Regions from separate parts of the Mycobacterium novum genome, predicted to be linked through region 3. Evidence: riboswitches for the same ligand, from Rfam matches in the RefSeq annotation. Region 3 holds a riboswitch; each other region holds the start of a gene.
What was found. A riboswitch is a leader RNA that binds a small molecule or an ion and turns the genes downstream of it on or off. The one in region 3 is predicted to bind magnesium.
Positions count from the first base shown of each region.

Region 1: linked by a shared signal. The riboswitch ahead of G6N19_RS07080 (Rv1535 family protein) and the one ahead of G6N19_RS09715 (PE family protein) in region 3 are both predicted to bind magnesium.
Region 2: linked by a shared signal. The riboswitch ahead of G6N19_RS20615 (PPE family protein) and the one ahead of G6N19_RS09715 (PE family protein) in region 3 are both predicted to bind magnesium.

Region 1 is NZ_AP022562.1:1,538,276-1,542,534, reverse strand. It holds gene G6N19_RS07085 (MFS transporter) at 1-957, shown strand, start outside; M-box (ykoK) riboswitch at 1,028-1,211, shown strand; gene G6N19_RS07080 (Rv1535 family protein) at 1,443-1,646, shown strand; gene G6N19_RS07075 (hypothetical protein) at 1,688-1,963, opposite strand; gene G6N19_RS07070 (cation-translocating P-type ATPase) at 1,960-4,259, opposite strand, start outside.
Region 2 is NZ_AP022562.1:4,378,295-4,382,553, reverse strand. It holds gene G6N19_RS20625 (PPE family protein) at 1-1,031, shown strand, start outside; gene G6N19_RS21660 (PPE family protein) at 1,037-2,395, shown strand; M-box (ykoK) riboswitch at 2,521-2,706, shown strand; gene G6N19_RS20615 (PPE family protein) at 3,140-4,259, shown strand, end outside.
Region 3 is NZ_AP022562.1:2,091,989-2,096,247, forward strand. It holds gene G6N19_RS09705 (hypothetical protein) at 1-18, shown strand, start outside; gene G6N19_RS09710 (PPE family protein) at 58-1,266, opposite strand; gene G6N19_RS09715 (PE family protein) at 1,285-1,581, opposite strand; M-box (ykoK) riboswitch at 1,864-2,036, opposite strand; gene G6N19_RS09720 (TetR family transcriptional regulator) at 2,329-2,919, opposite strand; gene G6N19_RS09725 (SDR family NAD(P)-dependent oxidoreductase) at 2,900-3,733, opposite strand; gene G6N19_RS09730 (LLM class F420-dependent oxidoreductase) at 3,846-4,259, shown strand, end outside.

The sequences.
Region 1 (4,259 bases), 550 kb from region 3:
ATCGAACTGCGGGTCGCCGCGCCGCTGCTCGATGTGCGGCTGTTCAAGATCCCGGCGTTCGGCATGGCCAACGCGGCCGGGCTGCTGGCGGCGATCGGGCGCGGCGGCATGCAGTTCATGCTGATCATCTGGCTGCAGGGGATCTGGTTGCCGCTGCACGGCTACAGCTTCGAATCCACCCCGCTGTGGTCGGGCATCTACCTGCTGCCGATGACGGTGGGCTTCCTGTTGGCCGGTCCGGTGGCCGGGTCGCTGTCCGACCGGCACGGCGCCCGCCCGTTCGCCGTCGGTGGGATGGCGCTGATGGCGGTGACGTTTGTGGCGCTGGTGCTGCTTCCGGTCGACTTCGACTATCGGATCTTCGCGGCGCTGGTCTTCCTCAACGGACTCGGCGGCGGGATCTTCACCGCGCCCAACACTGCCGTGGTCATGTCCAGCGTCCCGGCCGCGCAGCGCGGTGCCGCCTCGGGTGTGCGGGCCACGTTCTTCAACGCCGGCACGTCGTTGTCGATCGGTATCTTCTTCTCCCTCATGGTGATCGGCCTGGCAAACACGCTGCCGGAGGCGATGGGTGCGGGGTTGCAGCAGCGGGGAGTGCCCGCCGAGGTCGCCGAACAGGTGGCCAACACCCCGCCGGTGGGCAGCCTGTTCGCGGCGTTTCTGGGTTACAACCCGATCGGCGAACTGCTGGGGCCCTCCGGTGCGCTGGACCATCCCGGTGTCGACGCCCAGATGTTGACCGGGCACAGCTTCTTCCCGCAACTGATCTCCGGGCCGTTCCATACCGGGTTGGCGGTGGTGTTCGCCGCCGCGGCGGTGATGATGGTGCTCGGTGCGCTGACGTCGTGGGCGGCGCCGGGGCGTTACGCCGGCGAGCCGGTGAAGTGGTCCGACAGCGCCCCGGGCGCCCGCGGAACCCGGGTGACGGTGCACCTCGACGATGCTGCCGGGTCGTGACCGAACCGTGTGGAAACCGGTGGGTGAGTTGAATTGACCCGGGCGCATTCCTGATGCACTATGGACCATGCAAGCACCTCGTTAGGTGAGGCGTCTGCACGGACACAGGCCACTGACCCCGAACGTCGAAAGACGCCCCGGGTCAGGACAGCTCCTCCCGGCTTAAGGGTTGAGCCCAAGTGGCTTCCGGCTCGCGGATCTGAGCGGGCGGGACACGCCGTGCAGTGTCGAAGCTCTGACGAGAGGGGTGCGGTCTTCCGACAGTCGTCGGAGCTGCCTCCAAAGCCTGCGGTGAAACCGGCACGCCGACGCGTGCCCGCGACCGAGAGGAGGTGAGGGACGCATGAGTTCCGGTGATAGTCCGAGCCGATATCTGACTTCTGTTCCGTCCCCATCCGAACGGTCGCATACCGCCTCCAGTTGAGCCCCGATTCCGGCCTCCAGCTGAGCGCGTAGCGGCGTTACGCGACTAGGAGGCCATCATCATGGTTGCAATCGCCTACACCGACATCCAGGCGCCGGCCCCGCGTGCCATCAGCACGGCGAAGAAGGTGGACACCCGCCGGGGTGCACCGGCTGCGCCCGCCTCAGACCCGGTGGTCGACATGGCCACCCGGCTGCTCAGTGGTCCCCTGCACCAGATGTATGCACTCTTGTGGCGCGTCGGGGTGCTGACCGTCGACCACTGAGTCGACCGAGGCCGCGGACAGACGTCTTCGCTAGGCGTCTGCTAGGCGTCCTCCAAGGCCTCGCCGAGTTGCTCGAGTACCTCGCTGCGGTGGTTGTTGGCCAGAATGTGGCCGGCAGCCACCGCAGCGGCTACCGGCCAGTCGATGATCTCGAACGCGGCCAGCAGCGCCAGCCCGCCGTAGTAGGCCAGCTGCTCGGGTCGCGGCACCGTCACCTTGCCGAACAGCGGCAATTCCACCGCGAAGCCCTCGGCATCCCGGATGTGGGCCACCGCTTCCCGCTGGGATGCGCTGCGCCGCGTCTTGTCCGCCATCATGAGCCTCCTGGTGGCGACGGGTCGCCGGATGATCGGGCCGCGGCCGTTCCGCGGCGAGAGCCGGTGTCCCCATTGTGCACAAGCCGCAGCCGTGGCGCGGAGTGGCCGTCGGAGGTCGGGGTGCCGTCCGGCTGGCGCGGCACGGGCACCATGAACTGGGTGGGCTTGTCGGCTGACTCCTGCAAGCCGGACAGCAGCCTCGGCACCACGGCCGCGCCGGCGGTGGCGACCGTCGCCGCCCCCAGCGCCTGAGCCCAGCCCAGCGGACCCAGCGGGGTGCAGCCCAGCAGCTGGCTGACGCCCGGAATGGAGATCAACGTCCCCATTGCGGCGAGCGAGCCGACCGCGGTCGCCACCACCAGCGGGTCATGCGAGTCCAGCAGCGTCTGGCCCAGCTGGGCGGCGACCAGCGACACCAGCGCGACCGTGGAGGCCCGCTGTTGGCGGCCGGTCATCGAGGCCAGCGTCCAGGCGCCCACCGCGGCCGACGCGGTCGTCACCCCGCGCACCGCCACCGCGCGCCACAGCGCGTCGGGATCCGGGCCACGCGCCGTGGCGGCCGCCGAGTCGTTCAGTTCACTGACCGCCAGCGCGGTCGCCGGCAGTGCGTCGGTGAGCATGTTCACCAGCAGCAGCTGGCGGGCGTTGAGCGGTGAGCGCCCGGTAAGCGCGCTGCCGATGATCGCGAACGCCACCTCGCCGGCGTTGCCGCCCAGCAGCACCCCGACCGCTGCCTGCACCCGCTGCCACAGTTCCCGGCCCTCGTCCAACGCGTCGAGCAGGGTGTGGATCCGGCCATCGAGCAATACCACGTCGGCGGCGGTGCTGGCGGCCTCGCTGCCGTGGGCGACGACCGCGATCCCGACGGTGGCGGCGCGGATGGCCGCGGCATCGTTGGCGCCGTCACCGACCATCGCCGACACCTTGCCGGTGCGCTCCAGGGTCTGCACGATCTGCACCTTGTTCTCCGGTGACATCCGGGCGAACACCACCCGCTCGGCTACCGCGACTTCCTGGCCCTTGCGGGACAACGCATCCCACTCCGCGCCGCTGATCACCTGATCGGCGCTGATCTGTAGGCCGAGCTCCCGGGCGATCGCGGTGGCGGTGACCGGGTGGTCGCCGGTGATGAGCCGCACCGGGATCTGCCAGCGGTCCAGGTCGGCCAGCAGGGCGGCGGCCTCCGGCCGGGGTGTGTCGGCGATACCGATCAACCCGACGAACGTCAGCCCGTCGCCGCAGAACTGGCCGATGTCCTCCGGATCCGGATCCTCACCCAGGGCGGTGACCTGCGCGGCGGAGAGTTCCCGCCGGGCGACGGCGATCACCCGCAGCCCCTCGCCGGCCATACCCAGCACCGTCTTGCGGATCGCCGGGTCCCCGCCGCAGGCGGGCCCGACAACCTCCGGCGCACCCTTGACGGTCAACTCGGCGCCGACGATCGTCGCCGAGTAGCTGCGGCCGGACCGGAACGGCAGATGGGCGACCTCGCCGCGATCGGGATCCACCACGCCGGCAGCCGTCGCGGCTTCGATGATCGCGGCATCGGTGGCGTGCACCTGCCGGCCGTTGGTGGCCGGGGCGGCCTGCGCCGCGAACGCCAGCACCTCATCGGTGCTGTACCCCGGCGCCGGTGTCAGCTGTGTCACCCGCAGCCGGTTCTGGCTCAGCGTCCCGGTCTTGTCGAAGCACACCACGTCGACGCGGCCGAGCGCCTCCACCGAGCGCGGCACCCGAACCAGCACACCGGATTTGGTCAGCCGCCTGGCGGACGCCTGCTGCGCCAGGGTGGCCACCAGCGGCAGGCCCTCCGGGATCGCCGCGACGGCGATGGCGATGCCGGAGGCCACCGACTGTCGCAACCCGATCCGCCGGAGCACGCCCAAACCGGTCACCAGGGTGCCCCCGGCCAGGCTGATCCGCCAGGCCTTGCTGGTCAGCAGGCTCAGCTGGTGCTGCAATCCGACCGCCGACTGCTCGCCGGCGACCAGGTCGGCGGCGCGGCGACTGTAGGTGTCGGCACCCACCGCGGTCACCAGCGCCAGGGCGGTACCGGTGATGACCGTGGTGCCCGCATAGATCATGCATTCGCGCTCGGCCAGGTCCGCTCCCGGCGTGGCCTCGACCTGCTTGACCACCGACAGCGACTCGCCGGTCAGCGACGACTCGTCGACCTCGAGATCGTCGGCGTCGATCAAGCGACCGTCGGCGGGCACCACCTCGTGCGCCCGCACCTCGATCACGTCACCGAGACGCAACTCCTCGGCGGGGACCTCGCAGTAGCCGCCATCGGGCA
Region 2 (4,259 bases), 2.2 Mb from region 3:
GCGATTTCGAGCAGGCGTTCGCAGCAATCGTGCCGCCGCCTGTGATCGCCGCGAACCGCAGCCTGTTGGCGGCTTTGGTCGCCTCCGATGTGCTCGGACAGAACGCGACGGCGATCGCGGCCATGGAGGCCGAGTACGGACAGATGTGGCTGCAGGACGCCATGGTGATGTACGGCTACGCCGCGCGCTCCGCAGCCGCGACGGCGGTGCAGCCGTTCACCTCGCCGCCAACGGTGGTGGCCGGCCCATCGGGCGGACAGAACGCTGCGGTCACACCGGCCGACACGGGCGGTGTGCACAACCAACTGTCCCAACTGCTCAACGCGATACCGCAGGCGTTGCGCGGACTCTCCGGGTCCGGCGGCACGCAGGCCGCACCGGTCGACGTGCTGGGTTCGGCGCAGAGCACCGACCCGGTGTCGCAGGGCGCCTCCTACCTTGAGACACTGGCCCGCACGGTCCTGCCCGCCAACGACACCAACATCTCGGTGCTCTACGGCATGGGGCAGTATGCGCGCAACCTCAACACCGATCTGGACATCTCACAGGCCACCGGCGGACGGGCCGGGTTCGGTTCGGGCACAACGGCGTTGGGTGTCGTTGAATCGGGCGGCGGAGTGCGGCCGGCGGTGGCCGCGAGCGCCGGGAACGCAGGCGTGGTCGGCAAACTCGCGGTCCCGCCGGCCTGGGCCGAGTCGGTGCCGGAGGCCACGACGACAGCGGCGGTACCCACCGCGGCACCGGCCGCCGCCGCAGCGGCACCGGAAGGACACGGTGCGGGCATGGCTGCCGCCGCGATGACGGCCGGGCGGGCCGGTCGGCGAAGCCGTGCCAAGCGGGCGGGCGCGCAGGGCGAGCGGATCGGCGACCGGTTCACCGAGGCGGGAGAGGTGCGGCACTGGCACGTCGAGCCGGGCGGGCTCAAGAGTCTGCTGGGCGAGGTGGCCGGACAGCCCGGGGTCCACGAGATCTACTTCGACACCGAGGCGCAGGTTCCGCCGGACACCGGGTCGCCACGGGGCCGGAGGTGAGGGGAATGGATTTTGCCGCGCTGCCGCCGGAGGTCAACTCCGGACGGCTGTATGCCGGCCCGGGCTCCGGGCCGATGCTGGCCGCCGCGGCCGCGTGGGCGCGGCTGGCCGCCGAAACCGGTTCGGCTGCCGGGGTTTACCGATCGGTGCTATCGGGCTTGACCGGCCAGTGGTGGCTGGGGCCGGCGTCGGAGTCGATGGCCGCCGCCGTGGCACCCTACCTGGCTTGGCTCGACTCCACCGCAGCCCTGGCCGAGCAGGCTGCCGCCCGGGCCACCGCGGCCGCGGCGGCCTTCGACGAAGCCTTCGCCGCCGTCGCGCCACCGCCGATGATCGCGGCGAACCGCAGCGCGCAGGCGACGCTCGTCGCGTCGAATGTGCTCGGGCAGAACAGCGCGGCGATCGCGTCGCTCGACGTCGAGTACGCGCAACTGTGGGTCCAGGACGCGCTGGCGATGTACAGCTATGCCGCCAAGTCGGCCGCCGCGACCGCATTGACCCCGTTCGCCGAACCACCGCCCACCACCGACCCCGCGCGGCAGGGTGGGCAGGCGGCGGCGGTCGCCGCTGCCACCGCCGCCAGCGGGCACGCTGAGCTGTCGCGGTTGATCACCGCCATTCCTCAGGCGCTGAACGGGCTTGCTCCGGCGGCGGCGGTTGCGGCAGCCTCGACGCAGCCGGCGCAGACCACCACGGCGCTGTCACTGGCCCAGATCGCTTCCTACATCGAGGTGCTGCCGAAGAGCATCGTGCCGTTCAACGCCGCGATCAAGACCGTGCTTTACGGCATGGTCCAGTACTCCCGTAATCTCAACATCGACCTGGACATCGCCGCGGCAACCGGCGGGCAAGCCGGATTCGGCTCCGGCGCAACGTCGTTGGTCGCAACGGAACTGCCGCAACCGGTCGGCGCCGGGCCGGTATCGGCCGGTGCCGGCGGCCCGGGCAGGATCGGCCGGCTCAGCGTTCCGCCGAACTGGGTGACGACCGCCCCGGTGGCCAAGATGGCCGCAGCGGCGTTGCCCGGCGCCGCCGCGGCGGCAGCGCCGGCCGCTGCGGTCGCCGGAGCGCAGATCCCCACGGGGGTCTTCGGCGACATCGCGCTGGCGAGCCTGGCCGCGCGGGCGCTCACCGGCGCCGCACCGCGAAGCCGCCCCGCCGCCGCGATGAACGGCCACGCGCAGAGCCGACTGGAACGCCTGGTCACCGAGTTGGCCGGCACCACCGATGTGCAGCACTGGCACGTTGACCCCAGTCGCCTCGACAGCCTGCTCGAGGAACTCGCCGAGCAACCCGGCGTGCATGCGGTGCACGTCAATCCCGACGGGCAGAATAACGCCGGGCCGGGTCGGCAGCCCGGCTGAAGCCCGTGCGATTTCTGCCCGACAGCAGGCGATTTGGCCACCGAAGCGGACTATTGGCCCGCGAGCCGCTGCCGTCGCGCGGTGTCTGATTGACCCTGCCAGTTAGCTGGTGCATTATGGTGAGGCAAGCACCTCGTTAGGTGAGGCGTCTGCACGGATATAGGCCACTGACCCCGAACGTCGAAAGACGCCCCGGGTCAGGACAGCTCCTCCCGGATTAAGGGTTGAGCCCAAGTGGCTTCCGGACCTGCGTTGCATGCGCAGGCAGGACACGCCGTGCAGTGCCGAAGCTCTGACGAGAGGGGTGCGAAAGTCCGGCTGTCGCCGGGCGTCCCCACCTCTGTGTGCATACGTGCAGGCACCCGCGCGTGCCCAGGCCGAGAGGAGGTGAGAGCGACATTGAGTCCGAGTGATAGTTCCTATCCGAGATCGATGTTCGTCTCGCTCGATCTCGGTACTGCTTTCACCATCTGATTCGCACCGGCGCTGAATTCGTCATCTGGCGTGCTTCCGTCAGCGGAACACGTCAGGCTTCGGCATGTCGGCGAAAATGCTTGTCAGCTCGAACTTTCCGTCGAGCAGCGATTTCGTCGACGCGCCCGGCTCCGGTATGTCGCCATGACCGGCTAACCCGATTCGTGCCTCCGGCCAGCTGCGGACGCAACGCGTATCGGGATATCGACGTGCCTGCACACCCGCGCAACACCAGACTCTCTCAACCACCAGTCAATTAGGAGCAATGCCATGGACTTCGGAGCATTCCCGCCGGAATTCAACTCGGCTCGTATCTACACCGGCCCCGGCTCGGGACCGCTGATGGCCGCCGCGGCGGCGTGGGACAAGTTGGCCGCCGAACTCGCTTCGGCCGAGGCCGCCTACCAGTCGGTCATCAACGGGCTCATCAGCGAGGGCTGGATGGGGCCGGCCTCCAACGCGATGGCCGCCGCGGCCGCGCCCTACGCGGCGTGGATGGGCACCACCGCGGTCCGGGCGGAACAGGCTGCCGCCCAGGCGAAGGCGGCAGCCGCGGCGTTCGACGCGGCGTACGCGATGACGGTGGCGCCGCCGCTGGTCGTCGCCAACCGCTCACAGCTCGCGACCCTGGTGGCCACCAACGTCCTGGGCCAGAACACCGGGGCGATCGCCGCGACGGAGGCGCGTTACGGCCAGATGTGGGCCCAGGACGCTGCGGCGATGTACGGCTACGCGGCGTCGTCGGCGGTGGCCACCAAGGTGACGCCGTTCAACTCACCGCACGAGGTCGCCGACCCGTCGTCGCAGGCGGTCCAGCAGGCCGCGGTTGCCCAGGCCGCTGGTAACGCGGCCTCGTCGAATGCGCAATCCACACTGTCGCAAGCGATTACCAACACGCCGCAGACGCTGCAGACCCTCGCCGCGCCGGTGCAGCCGCCGGTCACGGGGGGCGAGGGGATCAGCACGGGTGACCTGAGCAACGCGATGACCAACTTGATGAGCAGCTCGTTCAGCCCGATGGGCGCGGCCGGGATCTCCAACTTCGCCGCCGACATGGCGGTGGTGCGTGGTGCTGCCATCGCCGCGGGTGACCCGCTGGGCTTGGGCGCCATCGACCCGTTCACGCCGATGCTCGGCGGGCTCGGGCTGGGCGGCGGACTCGGCCACGGAATGCACGGCCTGGGCGCCGGATTGGGGGGTCTGGGCACTGCCTCGGCGACAATGGGGCAGGCGTCCACGGTCGGCGCGCTGTCGGTGCCGCAGTCGTGGGCGGCGTCCATCCCGGCTACCGCAGCTCCCGGCAGCGCCGTGGCCGCCACCGGCTGGACCGTTGCCGCACACGCGCCGGAGGCCGGCGCGGCCGGTATGCCGGGCGTGCCGCTGGCCGGCG
Region 3 (4,259 bases):
ATGCCACGCAGGCCGTAGCTGTCGGCTCCTCGGCTCGCCCAAGCCGCGCCGCTGTACCTACCCGACCACCACTGGACGCGGCATCACGGTGAGCTTGGTGCCATAGCGCGGCGTGCCGAGGCCGAAGCTGCCGCTACGTCCGCCACCGTTCGGGAGCATCGGAGGCGGCATGGCGGTCACCGACCTGCTGTCCGGGGCGACCGTCCAGCCGCTGGCTGTTCCGGCACTCGGCGCAGCCGCCGGGACGGCCGTTCCCCAGCTCGGTGGCGCGGACAAGGATCCGACCAGGGTCGCTCTGCCCACTCCGGCCGACACCGGGGAGCCTGCGCCCCCGACCGCAGCTCCGGCAGCGCGGCCGGCGGTCTCGGCCGACGCCAGTGTCATACCTGGCGCGGAGCTGAGCCCGCCACCGGTGAGGGCGGCCGTGCCGCCCTCCATGCCGCGGGCCAGAAACCCGAGCGTAGCCAGACCCGCGAAGCCCTCGAGGTTCCCGCCCGGGTCGAAGATCCCGGTTGCGGCGATCGTGTTCCACAGCTGCGCGTTGATGTTCAGGCCCGAGCCGTCGTCGTGGCCCCAGGTTCCGTCGAAGAGGCCGTCGAAGAACTTCGTCCAATGCCAATCTGGGTCCGTCGGCCTCGTGCCCTCTGCCGGCGACGCCATGCTCCGCAATGCGCTGGGCACCTGGGAGTGCGCATCTCCGGTGTCGGCTGGGAGGGCGCCAGAACTGCTCTCGTCGTCTGAAGTGGTGGTCTCCGGTGCTACCGCGAACGGAACCAGTTCGGTGGCGGATGCGGCAGCGGCGGCGTAGCTGTACATCGCAACGGCGTCCTGCGCCCACATCTGCGCGTAGCGGGCTTCGGTCGCCGCAATCTCCGGTGTATTCAATCCCAGAGCGTTGGTCTTGACCAATGCCGCCAACATCACTCGATTGGCTGCGATCGCCGGCGGCGGCACCGTCATGGCGTAGGCCGACGCGTAGGCATCGGCGGCGGCGTAGGCCTGCGCTGCGGTCTGCTCCGCCTGTTCGGCGGTGACGCTCATCCAGCTGATGTAGGGCTCGGCGGCCGCGGTCATCGCCGACGCCGAGGGACCCCACCAACCTTGGCTGACCAGGCCCGCCACAGACCATTCGAAAGATATTGCTGCAGAACGTAATTCTGCCGCCAACAGGTTCCATGCCGCCGCAGCGGACAGCATCGGATCGACACCCGGACCGGCGTACATGCGTGCGGAATTGACTTCCGGGGGAACTGCTCCGTAATCCATTATCAGTAAACCCTTTCGCTAGATCGAGATGGCGTTGGCGGCGTCGGTCGCTGCGTAGGACTGCGCGTTGCGCTGCAGCATGATCACGAACCTCTCGTGCACCACAGCGGCGCGCTTGCTGATCGCCTGGTACATCTGGGCATGCCTGGCAAACTGAGCGGCGGTCAGTGCAGAGACCTCGTCGGCGGCCGCCGGAACCACCCCGGTTGTCGGCCCGACGGCGGCCGTGTTCTGCGCAGCCACCGCGTTGCCGATGCTGCTCAGTTCAGCCGCTGTCGCGGTGAGTTCTTCGGGAAGTGCAGACACAAAAGACATCGAAACTCCTTATGAAATAGCGAATAACGTTGCGAGGGCACAAAATTCGCACGCTGGAAACCGCGCTCGGGTCAGTGGCCGGGGAGCGCGGGTACGGTATGGCGCGAGCCGAGTCAGAAAGTGAAAGCGGCGCCGCGAACGGGTTCGAGCGAAGTGGTCGTCGAACTCGGATAAGGACTATCGTCCGGACTCAATGTCACTCTCACCTCCTCACGGCCAGGGCACACGGGGATGCCGGCGCAGCATGCACATCAGGGAGAGCCGGGCCGACGACACCGCCGGCCGGCACCCCTCTCGTCAGAGTTTCGGCACTGCACGCCGTATCCGGCCAGAAGCCGGAAGCCACTTGGGCTCAACCCTTAAGCCGGGAAGAGCTGTCCTGACCCTGGGCGTCTCTCGACGTTGGAGGTCAGTGGCCTGTATCCGTACAGACGCCTCACCTAGCGAGGTGCGTTCGCCGCCATGTTGGCAGCAACAGTGCGCGGAGTCAACTCGACCGGCGTGGCGTGACTGTCGCGCCGGACCAATCTGGGCATGGAAACCCGCTGGAAGGCACCGGATTTCGTAGTGAAAATGATGTGCCTCGCCGAATCCGACGTTGGCCCCATGGAGTGCTTGCCGAAATACGTTGGATATCAGTCTGGTTCGCAAGAGCCGGACTCTCGGAGCGGAGAGGCGCCCCCGTTGAGTCCGCGTAGAACTCGCTGTGCGCGGTGTGAAAGTGCGCTATGCATCGGTAACACCAAGCTAGGTTTTGCGCCAGGGCGCCAGCAGCAGTTCGCACGCGCGGCGCATGTCGGTTTCGGCTTGCGCCGGTGTGGTCTCACCCATCACCGCCCACGACAAGACACCGTAGGCGCACTGCTCGACCAGCAGCGCGAGCTGGGCGTCCTGCGATGCGGGGCGGGTGATCCCGGCGACCGACAGGATGATCTCGCGCAGATTGAAGTCGCCGGCCGCTCCGGACTCGGCTCGCCGGGCATTGACCGAAGTGATCATCGCGCGGGCCAGCCGGGGGCGGGCGAGCATGGACCGGCAGATGCCGGCCATGAGTTCGCTGATATCGGCTGCCGGACATCCGGTCGCCGGCTCCGGCGGGGTGACGGATCGGGTGTAGTGCAACAGCAGCGCGCTGAACAGGTGATGTTTCGTCGGGTAGTAGCGATAGACAGTGGTGATTGAAACGCCGGATTGATCCGCCACAGCCTGCATCCGGACCGCCTCCAGCCCGTCGCGGGCGCCGAGTCGGGCGGCGGTGGCGAGAATCCGTTCGCAGCGCCGTCGTTGGGCGGCCGTCCTGGGAGTCGCCGGCTCGCGATCAACCGGTGGGCGGGGCATCGGGGTCCGGGATGGGCGCGCCACCGAGCAGCTTCTGCATCATCCGATGGGACGCGAGCACGGCTGCGGCCCGGTCGAGCGTGGCGCGCAGCGCGGGATTCCCGGCATGAGCCGAGACGACGTGCACCGGGCCGTGGGGGAGCTGGGCCAGTCCCTCGCGGGCGACATCGGCCGGATCGGACACCGGCATCCCGGCGATATCGAAGTTGAGCCCCACCCGCTGCATGGCCGGTGTCCTGGTGACGCCGAGCACCAGTTCGAGCACATGCACGTTGTGTTCGCGCAACTCCAGCCACAGGCCTTCGGCGTAGATCCGGGTGAACGCCTTCACGCCGCCGTACACGCTGTGTCGCGCCGAGCCCTGGTAGCCGGTGAGCGAGCCGACCAGCAGCACGCCGCCGCGCCGGCGAGCACGCATCGGGCCGGCGAAGTGATGGATCAATGCCAGCGGAGCCGTCACGTTCAGGTCGATCACCTGCTGGAAGGCCGCCAGGTCGCCGTCGAGGAACTCTGCGCTGTGGGTGTTGGCCCCCGCGTTGTAGATCAGCAGACCGATCTCGAGATCGGATGTGGCAGCGAAGATCTGCGCGCGGCCATCCGGATCGGTCAGGTCCACGGCCAACTCGCGGACCTGCCCGCCCAACTCGCGGCAGCGTTCGGCGGTGTCGCGCAGTGGCCCGGATTTGCGGGCGATCAGGACTAGGTTGATCCCGGCCCGGGCCAGCAGTAGGGCGAACTCCGCGCCGACGCCCTCCGAACCGCCCGCGATCACGGCCCAGGGCCCGTACTGGCCCCGCCACTCGCCGCTGGACACGCGCCGCCTCCATAACTAAAATTGATTCCAGTTTTTCTGAAGACTACCTCAGCCACCAGGCGCAACGAAAGTGCAGGAAGCCATTGCGGTACGACCAAGCCAGGGCCTGTCGATGAGACTCGGCCTGTTCACGCCGGTGGTGATCCAGATCCCCGGTACCGCGTCCGAGTGGGAAGCCGACGGCGGAATCGACGACGTCGCCGAGATCGGAGCGACCGCCGACGACCTGGGATTCGCCCACCTCACCTGCTCGGAACACGTCGCGGTGCCCGTCGAAGTGGCGGCTGTACGCGGCGCGACGTACTGGGACCCGTTGGCCACCTTGTCGTTTCTCGCCGCACGCACCCGACGGATCAGGCTGGTCACCTCTGTGCTGGTGCTCGGCTACCACCACCCGCTGGAGATCGCCAAGCGCTACGGCACCCTCGACCGGGTCAGCGCCGGTCGGCTGACGCTCGGGGTGGGCGTCGGTTCACTGCGGGAGGAGTTCGACCTGCTCGGCTGCGCCTGGGAGGATCGCGGCGCC